Regions from separate parts of the Streptomyces sp. NBC_00370 genome, predicted to be linked through region 1. Evidence: predicted binding sites of a transcription regulator. Region 1 holds the regulator's gene; the other holds the start of a gene.
What was found. Region 1 encodes HrcA, which represses chaperone genes, less so after heat shock. Its sites were predicted from a motif close to TTNGCACTCNGNNNNNCNGAGTGCNAA; they were not measured.
Positions count from the first base shown of each region.

Region 1 (6,969 bases):
GCGATGATCGGCAGCTGTACGGTCTCCCTGACCTGGGCGACCAGCGAGAGCAGCCCGATGCCGGCGCCGTCGGTCGCGGGGTCGTCGCGATGCGTGCCCTGGTGTCCGCCGGCCTCGATGCCCTGCACACAGACGGCGTCGGCACCCGCCCACTGCGCGGCCCGCGCCTCGTCGGGGGTGGTGACGGTGACGACGGTGAACACCCCGGCGCGGCCGAGCGCGGCGAGCGCGGCGCGGGTGGGGCAGCCGAAGGTGAACGAGACGGCCGGCACCGGGTCGTCGAGCAGTATCGCCAGTTTGGCCTCGTAGCCGTCGTCCCTGCCGGACTCGGGGTCGCCCAGCGGGGTCTCGTACCAGGCGGCCTCACCGGCGAGCTGGTTGCGGTAGACCTCCACGGCGGCGCCGTCCTCGTGGTGCGGCTGCGGCATGAACAGATTGACGCCGAAGGGCCGGCCGGTCAGCCCGCGCAGCTGCTTGATCTCTTCGTACATGCCGTCCGCGGTCTTGTACCCGGCGGCGAGGAATCCGAGGCCCCCGGCGTCGGAAACGGCCGCAGCCAACTGCGGGCACGACGCACCGCCCGCCATGGGGGCCTGCACGATCGGATACCGGCAGAGATCGGTCAGCGCGGAGGACATGGAGGCATGGTGCCATGCCGCCCTTTGGGCGGCGTTGCGGGTCGGTTGGTTGCGGGTTCGCCGTCCGGCGCGGTTCGGTTGGCGGTCTTGGTTTCGGTCGCCGCCGGGGGCCGTTCCGGGGTCGTGTCCTGCGCTGCATGATTTACGGCGCGTACTCGCCTGACGCGGAGCCACCGCCGAGATGCGCCACAAATCACGCTCTACGCTCCGGACACCACCCCTGCACGACCCCCTTCACCCCAGCCGCCGGCACACGGGCGTGCCCGACCACCGGCGGGAGGGGGCCGGGGCCGGAGGAGGGGGGTGTCCGGACGTAAAGCGAAGGAGCTCATGCGACAAGCAGTCCGGACACCCCCCTCCGCAGGACCCGGAACCCGGCACCAGACGAACGCGGCCCAGCCAAGAACCGCAACCCCCGCCGGACGGCGACCCGCGGCCTACCGGCCGTTAAACGCGTCCTTCAGCCGCGAGAAAAGCCCCTGTTGCCCCGGTTGAAACTGGCCTGTCGGCCGCTCCTCACCCCGGAGAACCGCGAGCTCCCTGAGCAGCCTCTCCTGCTCGGGGTCCAGTTTCGACGGGGTCATGACCTCGACGTGGACGATCAGGTCGCCACGGCCGCCGCCGCGCAGGTGCGTGATGCCCCTGCCGTGCAGCGGGATCGACTGGCCCGACTGGGTGCCCGGGCGTACGTCGATCTCCTCGACCCCGTCCAGCGTCTCCAGCGGGCACTTCGTGCCCAGGGAAGCCGCTGTCATCGGGATGGTGACCGTGCAGTGCAGATCGTCGCCGCGCCGCTGGAACACCGCGTGCGGCAGCTCGTGGATCTCCACGTACAGATCGCCTGCGGGGCCGCCGCCGGGGCCGACCTCGCCCTCACCGGCGAGCTGGATACGGGTGCCGTTGTCGACGCCGGCCGGGATCTTGACCGTGAGCGTACGGCGGGAGCGGATGCGCCCGTCGCCCGCGCACTCGGGGCACGGGGTCGGTACGACCGTGCCGAAGCCCTGGCACTGCGGGCACGGCCGCGACGTCATGACCTGGCCCAGGAAGGACCGGGTGACCTGCGAGACCTCGCCGCGGCCGCGGCACATGTCGCAGGTCTGCGCCGAGGTGCCGGGCGCTGCGCCCTCGCCGTTGCACGTGGTGCAGACGACGGCCGTGTCGACCTGGATGTCCTTCGTCGTGCCGAAGGCCGACTCGTTGAGGTCGATCTCCAGCCGGATCATCGCGTCCTGGCCACGGCGCGTACGCGACCGGGGGCCGCGCTGCGACGCCGTACCGAAGAACGCGTCCATGATGTCGGAGAAGTTGCCGAAGCCGCCCGCGCCGAAGCCGCCGGCGCCACCGCCGCCACCCGCCGACAGCGGGTCGCCGCCGAGGTCGTAGACCTGCTTCTTCTGCGGGTCCGACAACACCTCGTACGCGGCGTTGATCTCCTTGAAGCGCTCTTGCGTCTTGGGATCGGGATTCACATCCGGATGCAGCTCGCGTGCGAGCCGCCGGAATGCCTTCTTGATCTCGTCCTGCGATGCGTCGCGGCGCACGCCGAGAACGGCGTAATAGTCCGTGGCCACTTACGACTCCGCCAGGATCTGTCCGACGTAACGTGCCACTGCGCGTACCGCTCCCATCGTTCCGGGGTAGTCCATGCGGGTCGGTCCGACCACGCCGAGTTTGGCGACTGCCTCGTCGCCCGAACCGTAGCCGACCGCGACGACGGACGTGGAGCTGAGGCCCTCATGGGCGTTCTCGTGCCCGATCCGTACGGTCATGCCCGGATGTTCCGCCTCACCCAGCAGCTTGAGGAGCACCACCTGCTCTTCGAGCGCCTCCAGCACCGGCCGGATGGTCAGCGGAAAATCGTGTCCGAAGCGGGTGAGATTGGCGGTGCCGCCGATCATCAGCCGCTCCTCGGTCTCCTCGACCAGGGTTTCGAGGAGGGTCGCGAGCACCGTGGAGACGGTCCCGCGGTCCTCCAGCTCGAAGGAGTCCGGCATGTCCTGCACGAGCTGCGGCACGTCGGCGAACCTGCGCCCCACGATCCGGCTGTTGAGCCGGGCCCGCAGATCGGCCAGCGAGGTCTCGCCGAACGGCGCCGGGCAGTCGATCATGCGCTGCTCGACCCGTCCGGTGTCCGTGATCAGCACGAGCATCAGCCGGGCCGCGGCGAGCGACAGCAGCTCCACGTGACGCACCGTCGAGCGGGTCAGCGAGGGGTACTGGACGACGGCGACCTGCCGGGTCAGCTGCGCGAGCAGCCGGACCGTACGGCCCACCACGTCGTCGAGGTCGACGGCGCTGTCCAGGAAGTTCTGAATGGCGCGGCGCTCCGGCGCCGACAGGGGTTTGACGCCCGCCAGCTTGTCCACGAAGAGCCGGTAGCCCTTGTCCGTGGGGATCCGGCCGGCGCTGGTGTGCGGCTGGGCGATGAAGCCCTCGTCCTCCAGCACCGCCATGTCGTTGCGGACCGTGGCCGGCGAGACCCCGAGCTGATGCCGCTCGGTGAGGGCCTTGGAGCCGACCGGCTCCTCCGTGCCCACATAGTCCTGGACGATGGCGCGCAGCACCTCAAGTCTGCGTTCACTGAGCATCGCGCACACCTCCAGCTCTCGTCCGTCGTACCCCGTCGGTCCTCGCTTGGCACTCGTTGCAGGGGAGTGCCAACATTCCCCGAGCCAGTGTACGGCCGTTCGGTACGGCCGTAGCAAGGCAGCCGCACACGCCGCCCGTGCCGCCCGTTCTGTCCCGGATCTTGCCCCGGTTATGCCCCGCGATATGTCCCGGGCGGGGTTTCTTCAGCGCCGGGACCGGCATTAAGGTCGTCGGCATGATGCACAAGCAGCTCTACGGCTGACACGACAGACGTCCGAAGAACCCGCCGCCCGGGGACAAGCCTCCCCGCGCGCCCGGTCCCGTATGCGGGTGTGGCGTCTCTTCGCCGGCCCGGTCTCCGTCGTGTTCTCCTTCCGCGGTTCTGCCGCGGCCCGTAGACCTGAAATGAGTGATCTGCCATGTCACGCGTGCCCCGTCGCCATGTCGCGATGATCGGCGTCCCCGCCGTCAGCCACATCCTGCCCAGCCTGGAGATCTTCCGGGAGCTGGTGGCCCGCGGCCACCGGGTGTCGTACGCCAACGACCCGTCGGCCGAGGAGCTGGTCACCGGCGTGGGCGCGGAACTCGTCCCGTACGACTCGCTTTTGCCGGCCGACAACAAGTGGCCGGACGATCCGATCGCGGCGATGACGATCTTCCTGGACAACGGCATCCAGGCGCTGTCCGCGCTGCGCGCCGCGTACGACAGCGACCCCGCCGACCTGTACCTGTACGACATCGGCGGGTATCCCGCGCGGGTCATCGCCGAGACGCAGGGCCGGCCGTTCATGCAGCTCTCGCCGACGTACGTGGCCTGGCGGGGCTACGAGCGTGACGTGGCGACGCAGCTGTGGCAGCTGCCGGGCGCCGACGCGTACCGGGCGAAGTTCGGTACGTGGCTGGCGGAGTCGGGGGCGACGACCACCGACCCCGATGTGTTCGGCGGCCGGCCGCCGAACACGCTGGCGCTGATCCCCCGGGCCATGCAGCCGTTCGCCGACGACGTCGACGAGGAGACGGTGACGTTCGTCGGGTCCTGCTTCGGGCCGCGCGCCGGGCAGGAGGAGTGGGTGCGGCCCGCAGGCGCCGAGAAGGTGCTGCTGATCTCGCTGGGGTCGGCGTACACGGGCCGGCCGGACTTCTACCGCGCGTGCCTGGCCGCGTACGGGGATCTGCCGGGCTGGCACGTGGTGCTCCAGATCGGCCGGCGGACCGATCCCGGTGCGCTGGGTCCGGTCCCGGGCAATGTCGAGGTGCGTCCGTGGGTGCCGCAGCTGGCGATCCTGGAGCAGGCCGACGCGTTCGTGACGCACGCGGGGATGGGCGGCAGCAGCGAGGGGCTGTTCACGGGGACGCCGATGATCGCCGTACCGCAGGCGGTCGACCAGTTCACCAACGCGGACCGGCTGGTGGAGCTGGGGGTCGCGGTGCGGATCGACACGGCGGACGCGACGCCTGAGCGGCTGCGCGCCGCCCTGACCGGGTTCGCCTCGGCGCCCGCGACTCTCGGGCGCGCGGCCGAGCTGCGGTCCTGGGCGCGGGCGGAGGGCGGTACGACGCGAGCGGCGGACCTCATCGAGAAGTTGCTCGACTGACCGCTATCGTCGGCGGATGCGCAGCTACAGTCCCGATCTGACGCCGCCGTGGAAGAAGCCCACGCCCGCGCCGGAGGTCCCCGCCGAACCGGATCTGGTGGTCGAGGAGGTGTCGACGGGCTTCTGCGGCGCGGTGATCCGCTGCGAGAAGACGGCCGAGGGGCCGACGGTGACCCTGGAGGACCGCTTCGGCAAGCACCGGGTCTTCCCGCTGGTACCGCGCGGCTTCCTGCTGGAGGGCCGGGTGGTGACGCTGGTCCGCCCGTCGGCGGCGGCCCCGCACCGCCCGGCCCGCACCGCCTCCGGGTCGGTCGCGGTGCCGGGCGCGCGGGCGCGGGTGGCCAGGGCGGGCCGCATCTACGTGGAGGGCCGGCACGACGCCGAGCTGGTCGAGAAGGTGTGGGGCGACGACCTGCGCATCGAGGGCGTGGTGGTCGAGTACCTCGGCGGCATCGACGACCTCCCGTCGATCGTCGCCGAGTTCGGCCCGGCGGAGGACGCGCGGCTGGGCGTCCTGGTCGACCACTTGGTGCCGGGCTCGAAGGAGTCGAAGATCGCGGCGGAGGTGACGGGCGCCGACGTACTGATCGTCGGCCACCCGTACATCGACGTCTGGGAGGCGGTGAAGCCGTCCTCGGTGGGCATCCCGGCCTGGCCGAAGGTCCCGCGCGGTCAGGACTGGAAGACGGGCGTGTGCCGGGCGCTGGGCTGGCCGGAGAACACGGGCGCGGCGTGGCAGGAGATCCTGTCGCACGTCAGGTCGTACCGGGACCTGGAACCGGCGCTGCTGGGACGGGTGGAGGAGCTGATCGACTTCGTCACGGTCGGCGGTGCCGTTTGACCGGGGGCAGGGTCTGGAACTCAGAGGTGTCAAGCGTGACGTCCAGCAGGTCCAACGGGACGGACAGGCCGAACTTGACGGTGTTCTCGACCTGGTAGTCGGCCGCCTCGCCGTCACCTGTCGGCTCCGTGAGCAGCACGCAGTGGGCTGCCATGGGGTCGATGACGAGGTAGGCGGGGACCTTGCCCGCCGCGTAGATGGACCGCTTCTCGCCATAGTCCCGGTCGACGCTGGTCTTGGAGACTACTTCGACGACCAGGGTGAGCACGTCGGAGGGCAACAGCCGCCCGGACTCGGGACCGCCGCCGCGTTCGAGTACGACGAGGTCGGGCTGGGGCTCGCTCTGCTCACCGGGGATCGCGATGTCCTGGGTCTGGAGACAGTCGAAGTCCTTGGGCAGAATCTGCTTGAGAACGGACAGCACAATTCGGTTGTGGACCAGATCCAGCCCGGCCATCATCACGATTTCCCCCCGCAGGAGCTCCGCCACGTATCCCTCGGGGACCTCAAGGGCCTCGAAGAATTCGACGACGTCGTCAGTGATCGGTCGGTCATCCACAGCAGTCATCTCCGTGGCCCTCCGCTTTCGCCATCGCCAGGTACGACGGCAGCCTAGGGACAGCGTAGGAAGACCCCGCCCCCTCCTGCACTGATTCACCCGTCCGGGTGATCAGTTGTGTGATCAGTCGACCAGGTCCCTGACCACCGCGTCCGCCAGCAGTCTGCCGCGCAGGGTCAGGACCGCGTGGCCCTCGGCGTGCGGGGCCGGGGACAGGAGGCCGTCGTCCACCGCGCGGGACGCGGCCGCCAGGCCCGCGGGGGCCAGCAGGGAGAGCGGGACGCCCTCGGCGAGGCGCAGCTCCAGGAGGATGCGTTCCACGCGGCGGTCCTCGTCGGTCAGCAGCTCGCGGCCCGCGCCCGGGGAGCGGCCCTCGGCCAGCGCCGCCGCGTACGCGCCCGGGTGCTTCACGTTCCACCAGCGGACGCCGCCCATGTGGCTGTGGGCGCCGGGGCCCGCGCCCCACCAGTCGGCGCCGCGCCAGTACAGCTCGTTGTGCAGGCAGCGGGCCGCCTCCGACGTCGCCCAGTTGGACACCTCGTACCAGCCGAAGCCGGCCGCCGCCAGCACCTCGTCGGCGATCAGATAGCGGTCGGCGTGCTCGTCGTCGTCCGTCATCGGGACCTCGCCGCGCCGGATGCGCCGGGCGAGCTGGGTGCCCTCCTCCACGATCAGGGCGTACGCGGAGATGTGGTCGGGGCCGGCGCCGACGGCCGCCGCCAGGGAGGCGCGCCAATCGTCGTC
Region 1 covers NZ_CP107968.1:2,781,080-2,788,048, forward strand. Annotated here, with positions in the region: gene OHS57_RS12270 (nitronate monooxygenase) at 1-638, opposite strand, end outside; gene dnaJ (molecular chaperone DnaJ) at 1,076-2,212, opposite strand; gene hrcA (heat-inducible transcriptional repressor HrcA) at 2,213-3,229, opposite strand; gene OHS57_RS12285 (macrolide family glycosyltransferase) at 3,650-4,825, shown strand; gene OHS57_RS12290 (DUF3097 domain-containing protein) at 4,842-5,666, shown strand; gene OHS57_RS12295 (Uma2 family endonuclease) at 5,644-6,234, opposite strand; gene hemW (radical SAM family heme chaperone HemW) at 6,349-6,969, opposite strand, start outside.

Region 2 (6,969 bases), 1.0 Mb from region 1:
GGTCAGCCGCTCTCCGGACCGCGCCGCCGCACCAGCGGCAGATACACCTCGTCCACGATCTCCACGAGGACGTCGTCGGGCGCGGCAGGCACCCCCCGTACGACGAACTCGTTGCGCAGCAGGACGACGGCCACGGTCGCGACCCGCGGGTGCAGCGCCTCCGGGGACGCTTCCCCACGGGCGACCGCGCGCCCCAGGATCGTCAGCCAGGGCGCGGCAGCCGCTTCGCCCGACTGGTCCTGCAGCTGCCCGAGAAGTTCCGAAGCGCCGCCGGCGGCGCCGAGCAGTTCGCGCAGGATCGCGCCGAGCGGGGAGCTCCAGTGCCGGTTAGCACGGCGCAGCCACTCAAGGACGTCGGCGCGCAGCTCGCCCGTGTCGGGCGGCTGGACGGTGGTGACCAGCTGCCGGTACGCGGCGATGCCGAGCGCCAGGCGGTTCGGCCAACGGCGGTACAGGGCGTTCTTGTTGGTGCCCGCCCGGGCGGCGACCTTGTCCATCGTCAGCCCGGCGTAGCCGGACTCGGTCAGCTCGTCCACGGCCGCGCGCAGGATCGCCTCCTCCAGCACAGCACCGCGCCGCCGCGTCCCGCCTGCGGCGGCCTGCTGCCGCTTCGGGTGCTCCGTCATACGCGCCCTGACCCTTCTCCCCAGCGGTACCGCTCGTACCTTCCCATTCTGATTGCCACCCGCATCCGCAGCCAACTAAGGTACGAGCCGTACCCTAAAATCGGCGACACAGAGAAATCGCCGACACAGAGAAGAGGGACCGACGCATGCGCGCCCGAGGAATCAGCTACGACACCGGCTTCGTCCACAACGGATCGACCGGCCGCAAGAACTTCACCCCCGAGCTGGTCGAGCAGGAGCTGCGCGTCATCCGCGACGAGCTGCACTGCGACGCGGTCCGCGTCATGGGCGGCGACCCCGACCGGCTGGAGCTGGCCGCCGGGTACGCGGCCGGCCTCGGCCTTGAGGTCTGGTTCTCGCCGTACCCGCTCGAACTCACCGCCGCCGAGATGCTGTCGCTGTTCGCCGACTGCGCCGAGCGCGCCGAGCGGCTTCGACGGCGGGGCGCCGAGGTCGTGTTCGTCACCGGCGCCGAACTGTCCCTGATGAACAAGGGTTTCCTGCCCGGCGACAGCACGGAGGACCGGGTGGCGCTGCTGGGTCAGCCGGATCTGCTGCGCCGGCACATCGGTGAAGTCGGCGCGCTCGTCAACGAGTTCCTGGGCGAGGCGGTGGCCCTCGTGCGCGAGCGCTTCGGCGGCAAGGTCACCTACGCCTCCGTACCGCTGGAGCGCGTCGACTGGACGCCCTTCGACATCGCGTCCATGGACATCTACCGGTCGGCCGGGACCGCGGACAGCTTCGCCGAGAGCGTCCCCGCTCTCGTCGCCTCGCTCCAGCTTCCCCTGGCGATAACCGAGTTCGGCTCGGCGAGCTACCGGGGCGCCGGCGACGCGGGCGCCCGCGGGCTGGAGATCGTCGAGGAGGACGGGACGACCCGCGCCCCCGTCCGGCTGGACGGGGTGTACGCCCGCGACGAAGCCGGGCAGGCCGGGTATCTGCGCGAGCTGCTGACGGCGTTCGACGCCGGCGGCGTCGACAGCGCGTTCGTCTTCACCTTCGCGCTGTACGACTTCCCGCACCGCCCCGGCGGCGATCCCCGCGACGATCTGGACCTCGCCAGCTACGGCATCGTCCGGGTCCTGGAGGACCGCCTCGGCACGACGTACCCCGGGGTGCCGTGGGAGCCCAAGGCCGCGTTCGGCGCCCTGGCCGACTTCTACCGGGACCACAGGCCCGCCTAGACCACATTCTGCGCGCTCAGACCACCTTCCACCGCACCAGCGCGCCCAGCACCAACGCCCCCGGCACCAACGGCAGCCACACCGTGATGATCCGGAAGCCCAGCACGGCGGAGGTGGCCAGGGTGACCGATGCGCCCGTCGTGACGAGCGTGACCACCAGGGCGGCGTCCACCGACCCGAGCCCGCCCGGCGTCGGGATGACGGCGGCGGCGACACTCGCCGCGAGGTACGCGATCGCCACATGCACCACGGGCACCGGCATCTCCAGCGCCAGCGCGACCGTCACCAGCGCCGCCGCCTGGAGCGCGGGGAACGCCAGCGAGCCGCCCCACAGCGCGAACGCGCGGGCCGGCCTGGTGTGCAGGGACCTGACGTCGGTCAGCGCCGTCGTCAGGAACGTACGGACGATCCGGCGCAGCGGCCGTACGGCGGCCACCACGAGCACGGCGGCGCACGCCACCACCCCGGCGGTCACCGCCAGCGGCAGGACGGCCCCGGCGGGTATGAGACCGTCCAGCCGCAGCGCGTCGGGGAACGCCAGCAGCAGGACGGCCAGCAGGAAGATCCGTCCGACGGACTCGGCGAGCAGATACAGCGCGAGCGCGGCGGACGAGCGGCCCAGCGGCACCCCGCAGCGTTTGAGGAAGCGCAGATTGACGGCGCCCGCGCCGAGCCCGGACGGCAGCAGATGGTTGGCGGCGCCCGCGGCGAACTGGGTGGCGAGCAGCCGCCCCGCAGGCAGCGGCTCCAGGACCGTGCCCTGCCGGGTGAACGACACGGCGACCCAGCCGAGACCGGTGACCGTGACGGCCACCAGCAGCCAGTACGGGTTCGCCCCGAGGAGCTGGTGTCCGCCGTCGGCGATGACCGGCCAGTGCTGGAAGACGAAGAGACCGATCACGAGGATCGGGATGACGCAGGCGATCTGCCGGATCTGACGCAGCGGAACCCGCCGCAGGACTCTGTCCATCGTTCTCGGTCGTCCCTGCTCGTCGTGCGCGTACGCACGTCGTGCGCGTACACACGTTCCGGGGGGGGGAGGGGGAGCTCTCGCCGTCAGTTTGCCCCGGCGTACGCCTCCTTCCACCCTCCTGCGGCCGACAGTTGGGGAACGGTTGGGCGAACGGCACAGGACGCGAGCACCCGGACGCGGAAACGCCCGAGGGCGGCACCCCCTGGGAGAAGGGGTGCCGCCCTCGGTAAGAACAGCCGATCGACCGGCGGCCGGAGCCGTGGTGGATCAGAAGTCCATGTCACCGCCCGGCATACCGCCGCCGGCCGGGGCCGCGCCGGCCTTCTCCGGCTTGTCGGCGATAACAGCCTCGGTGGTGAGGAACAGCGCCGCGATGGAGGCGGCGTTCTGCAGCGCGGAACGCGTGACCTTCGCGGGGTCGATGATGCCCTCGGCGATCATGTCCACGTACTCGCCGCTCGCGGCGTTGAGGCCGTGACCGATCGGCAGGTTGCGGACCTTCTCGACGATGACGCCGCCCTCAAGACCACCGTTGACGGCGATCTGCTTGAGCGGGGCCTCCAGCGCGAGCTTGACGATGTTCGCGCCCGTGGCCTCGTCGCCGTCCAGCTCGAGCTTCTCGAAGACCGAGGAAGCCTGGAGCAGAGCCACGCCACCACCGGCGACGATGCCCTCCTCGACGGCGGCCTTGGCGTTGCGCACCGCGTCCTCGATGCGGTGCTTGCGCTCCTTGAGCTCGACCTCGGTCGCGGCGCCGGCCTTGATGACGGCCACGCCGCCGGCCAGCTTCGCGAGGCGCTCCTGGAGCTTCTCGCGGTCGTAGTCCGAGTCGCTGTTCTCGATCTCGGCACGGATCTGGTTGACGCGCCCGGCGACCTGGTCGCTCTCGCCCGCACCGTCGACGATCGTGGTCTCGTCCTTGGTGATGACGACCTTGCGGGCACGGCCCAGCAGGTCCAGGCCGGCGTTCTCAAGCTTGAGACCGACCTCCTCGGAGATGACCGTGCCGCCGGTGAGGATGGCGATGTCGTTGAGCATGGCCTTGCGGCGGTCACCGAAGCCCGGGGCCTTGACGGCGACGGACTTGAAGGTGCCACGGATCTTGTTGACGACCAGGGTCGACAGCGCCTCGCCCTCGACGTCCTCCGCGATGATCAGCAGGGGCTTGCCCGACTGCATGACCTTCTCCAGCAGCGGAAGGAGGTCCTTCACGTTGCCGATCTTGGAGTTGACGATCAGGAGGTACGGGTCGTCGAGGGACGACTCCATGCGCTCCATGTCCGTGGCGAAGTACGCCGAGATGTAGCCCTTGTCGAAGCGCATGCCCTCGGTGAGCTCAAGCTCAAGACCGAAGGTCTGCGACTCCTCGACGGTGATGACGCCTTCCTTGCCGACCTTGTCCATCGCCTCGGCGATGAGCGCGCCGATCTGGGTGTCGGCGGCGGAGATGGAGGCCGTCGAAGCGATCTGCTCCTTGGTCTCCACGTCCTTGGCCTGCTCCAGCAGGGCGCCGGAGACGGCCTCGACGGCCTTCTCGATGCCGCGCTTGAGAGCCATCGGGTTGGCGCCGGCCGCCACGTTGCGCAGGCCCTCGCGGACGAGCGCCTGGGCGAGCACGGTCGCCGTGGTCGTACCGTCACCGGCGACGTCGTCCGTCTTCTTGGCGACTTCCTTGACCAGCTCTGCGCCGATCTTCTCGTACGGGTCCTCGAGCTCGATCTCCTTGGCGATGGAAACACCATCGTTGGTGATCGTGGGGGCGCCCCACTTCTTCTCGAGGACGACGTTTCGGCCCTTGGGGCCAAGGGTGACCTTGACGGCGTCGGCGAGCTGGTTCATCCCGCGCTCGAGACCGCGCCGTGCCTCCTCGTCGAACGCGATGATCTTGGCCATGTGAAGTGGTCCTCCCGGACTGGGGTGGATTCTCCGGACCGCGTCCGCGCCCGCGACGGACGGCCTGAGAGCCGTGCGGTTCCTTGCCCCACCGGCTCTCGGGCCTCGCTGACGAGGTCCATAAGTTGTCACTCTCACCTGCAGAGTGCTAACGCCAATGATTAGCACTCGACCCCCCAGAGTGCAAGCGACCCGAAGGGTCATCGATGGGGGGTGGCGGCCGGGCGACGGGTGGGCGCAAGCGACCCCCGCCCGGACCGCCCCGCGCACACACGCACGAGAGGGGACACCCGGGACGCACGAGAGGCCCGGACCCCGGTGTCAGGGTGCGGGCCTCTCGGCGTGAGTACTGGTGATGCGTCGGTGGCCGATCGCGCCGGGATCAGACGGCGAGCTTGACCATGTCCGCCTGCGGACCCTTCTGGCCCTGCGAGATCTCGAACTCCACTCGCTGACCTTCTTCAAGGGTGCGGTAACCGTCCATCTGGATCGCGCTGTAGTGGACGAATACATCCGCACCACCGTCGACCGCGATGAAGCCGTACCCCTTCTCCGCGTTGAACCACTTGACGGTGCCCTGAGCCATGCCTAACTCCCCTATTACTGGCCCCTGCGCGGGACCGCACTTCGCGCCGGAACGCGTCGACCGCGGCTGAATGTATCTGCCCAACTGCCCTCTGCAACAGGTCAATTAGACGAGAATTCTGGGCATGGCTGATCGCACGAAGCGGTGAATTCACAGCGTTCCAGGGCAAGTCGGGCCAGGCAAAGCGCACGTAACAGTGGCAAACGGCATCCGGACTTTGGCGCTATGTTGTCGCGTTCTCATATGCGCCCGGCACGCGCGGGGACGGGGCGAGGGCGGCGCTTCCCGAATCGTACCGCGCTCAACCACATGGAAGTGCCCCCTCCGCTTCTCTCGCGGAGGGGGCACCGGGGGTCACTCAGCGCAGCCGGCGGACGGTCAGCAACCGCCCGCTACCGCCGGGATGATGGAGATTCCGGCGCCCTCGGGGGTGACCGTCTCCAGGCCGCCCTCGAAGCGCACGTCGTCGTCGTTCACGTACACGTTCACGAACCGGCGCAGCTTGCCCTCGTCGTCCAGGACGCGGGCCGCGATGCCCGGGTGGTTCGCCTCCAGCGACTGGATGACCTCGGAGAGGTTGGCGCCCTCCGCCGGGACCTCGGCCTGGCCGCCGGTGTACGTGCGGAGGATGGTGGGGATGCGGACCTTGACGCTCATGGTGGCGTGCCTTCCTTAGGTAGTGGGCGGCGGGTTCAGCCGGCCAGGCCGGCGCTGCGGAACGCGTCGAGGCTCGGCTTGATGGTCGCGGTCGGCCCGGTCGTGGGAGCCACCGCGTCGAGGGTCTTCAGTCCGTCGCCGGTGTTCAGGACGACGGTGGTGAGCGTCGGGTCCAGCAGGCCGGCGTCGATGAGCTTCTTCGTCACGCCGACGGTCACACCGCCCGCGGTCTCGGCGAAGATCCCCTCGGTGCGCGCCAGCAGCTTGATGGCGTCCACGATCTGCTCGTCGTTGACGTCCTCGACGGCGCCGCCGGTGCGCCGGGCGATGTCCAGGACGTACGGACCGTCGGCCGGGTTGCCGATCGCCAGCGACTTGGCGATGGTGTTCGGCTTCTGCGGCCGTACGACGTCGTGGCCCGCCTTGAAGGCGGCGGAGACCGGCGAGCAGCCCTCGGCCTGGGCGCCGAAGATCTTGTACGGCTTGTCCTCGACGAGACCGAGCTTGATCAGCTCCTTGAGCCCCTTGTCGATCTTCGTGAGCTGCGAGCCCGAGGCGATCGGGATGACGAGCTGGTCGGGCAGCTCCCAGCCGAGCTGCTCGCAGATCTCGTAGGCGAGCGTCTTGGAGCCTTCGCCGTAGTAAGGACGGAGGTTGACGTTGACGAAGCCCCAGCCCTCGCCCAGCGGGTCGCCGATCAGCTCGGAGCAGAAACGGTTCACGTCGTCGTAGTTGCCCTCGATGCCGACGAGTTCGCCGCCGTACACAGCTGCCATGACGACCTTGCCCTGCTCCAAGTCGTGCGGGATGAAGACGCAGGAGCGGAAACCGGCCCGCGCCGCCGCGGCGCCGACGGCGCCCGCGAGGTTGCCGGTGGAGGAGCAGGAGAGGGTGGTGAAGCCGAAGGCACGGGCGGCCTCGACGGCGATGGCGACGACCCGGTCCTTGAAGGAGTGCGTCGGGTTGCCGGAGTCGTCCTTCACGTGCAGGGCGCCGGTGATGCCCAGCTCACGCGCGAGGTTGTCGGCCTTGACGAGCTTCGTGAAGCCG
Region 2 covers NZ_CP107968.1:3,795,057-3,802,025, forward strand. Annotated here, with positions in the region: gene OHS57_RS16840 (TetR/AcrR family transcriptional regulator) at 3-626, opposite strand; gene OHS57_RS16845 (hypothetical protein) at 773-1,810, shown strand; gene OHS57_RS16850 (lysylphosphatidylglycerol synthase transmembrane domain-containing protein) at 1,827-2,780, opposite strand; gene groL (chaperonin GroEL) at 3,051-4,676, opposite strand; gene OHS57_RS16860 (cold-shock protein) at 5,059-5,262, opposite strand; gene OHS57_RS16865 (MoaD/ThiS family protein) at 5,641-5,919, opposite strand; gene thrC (threonine synthase) at 5,955-6,969, opposite strand, start outside.
Region 2: the regulator HrcA is predicted to act here: its motif matches at 4,838-4,864, upstream of groL (chaperonin GroEL).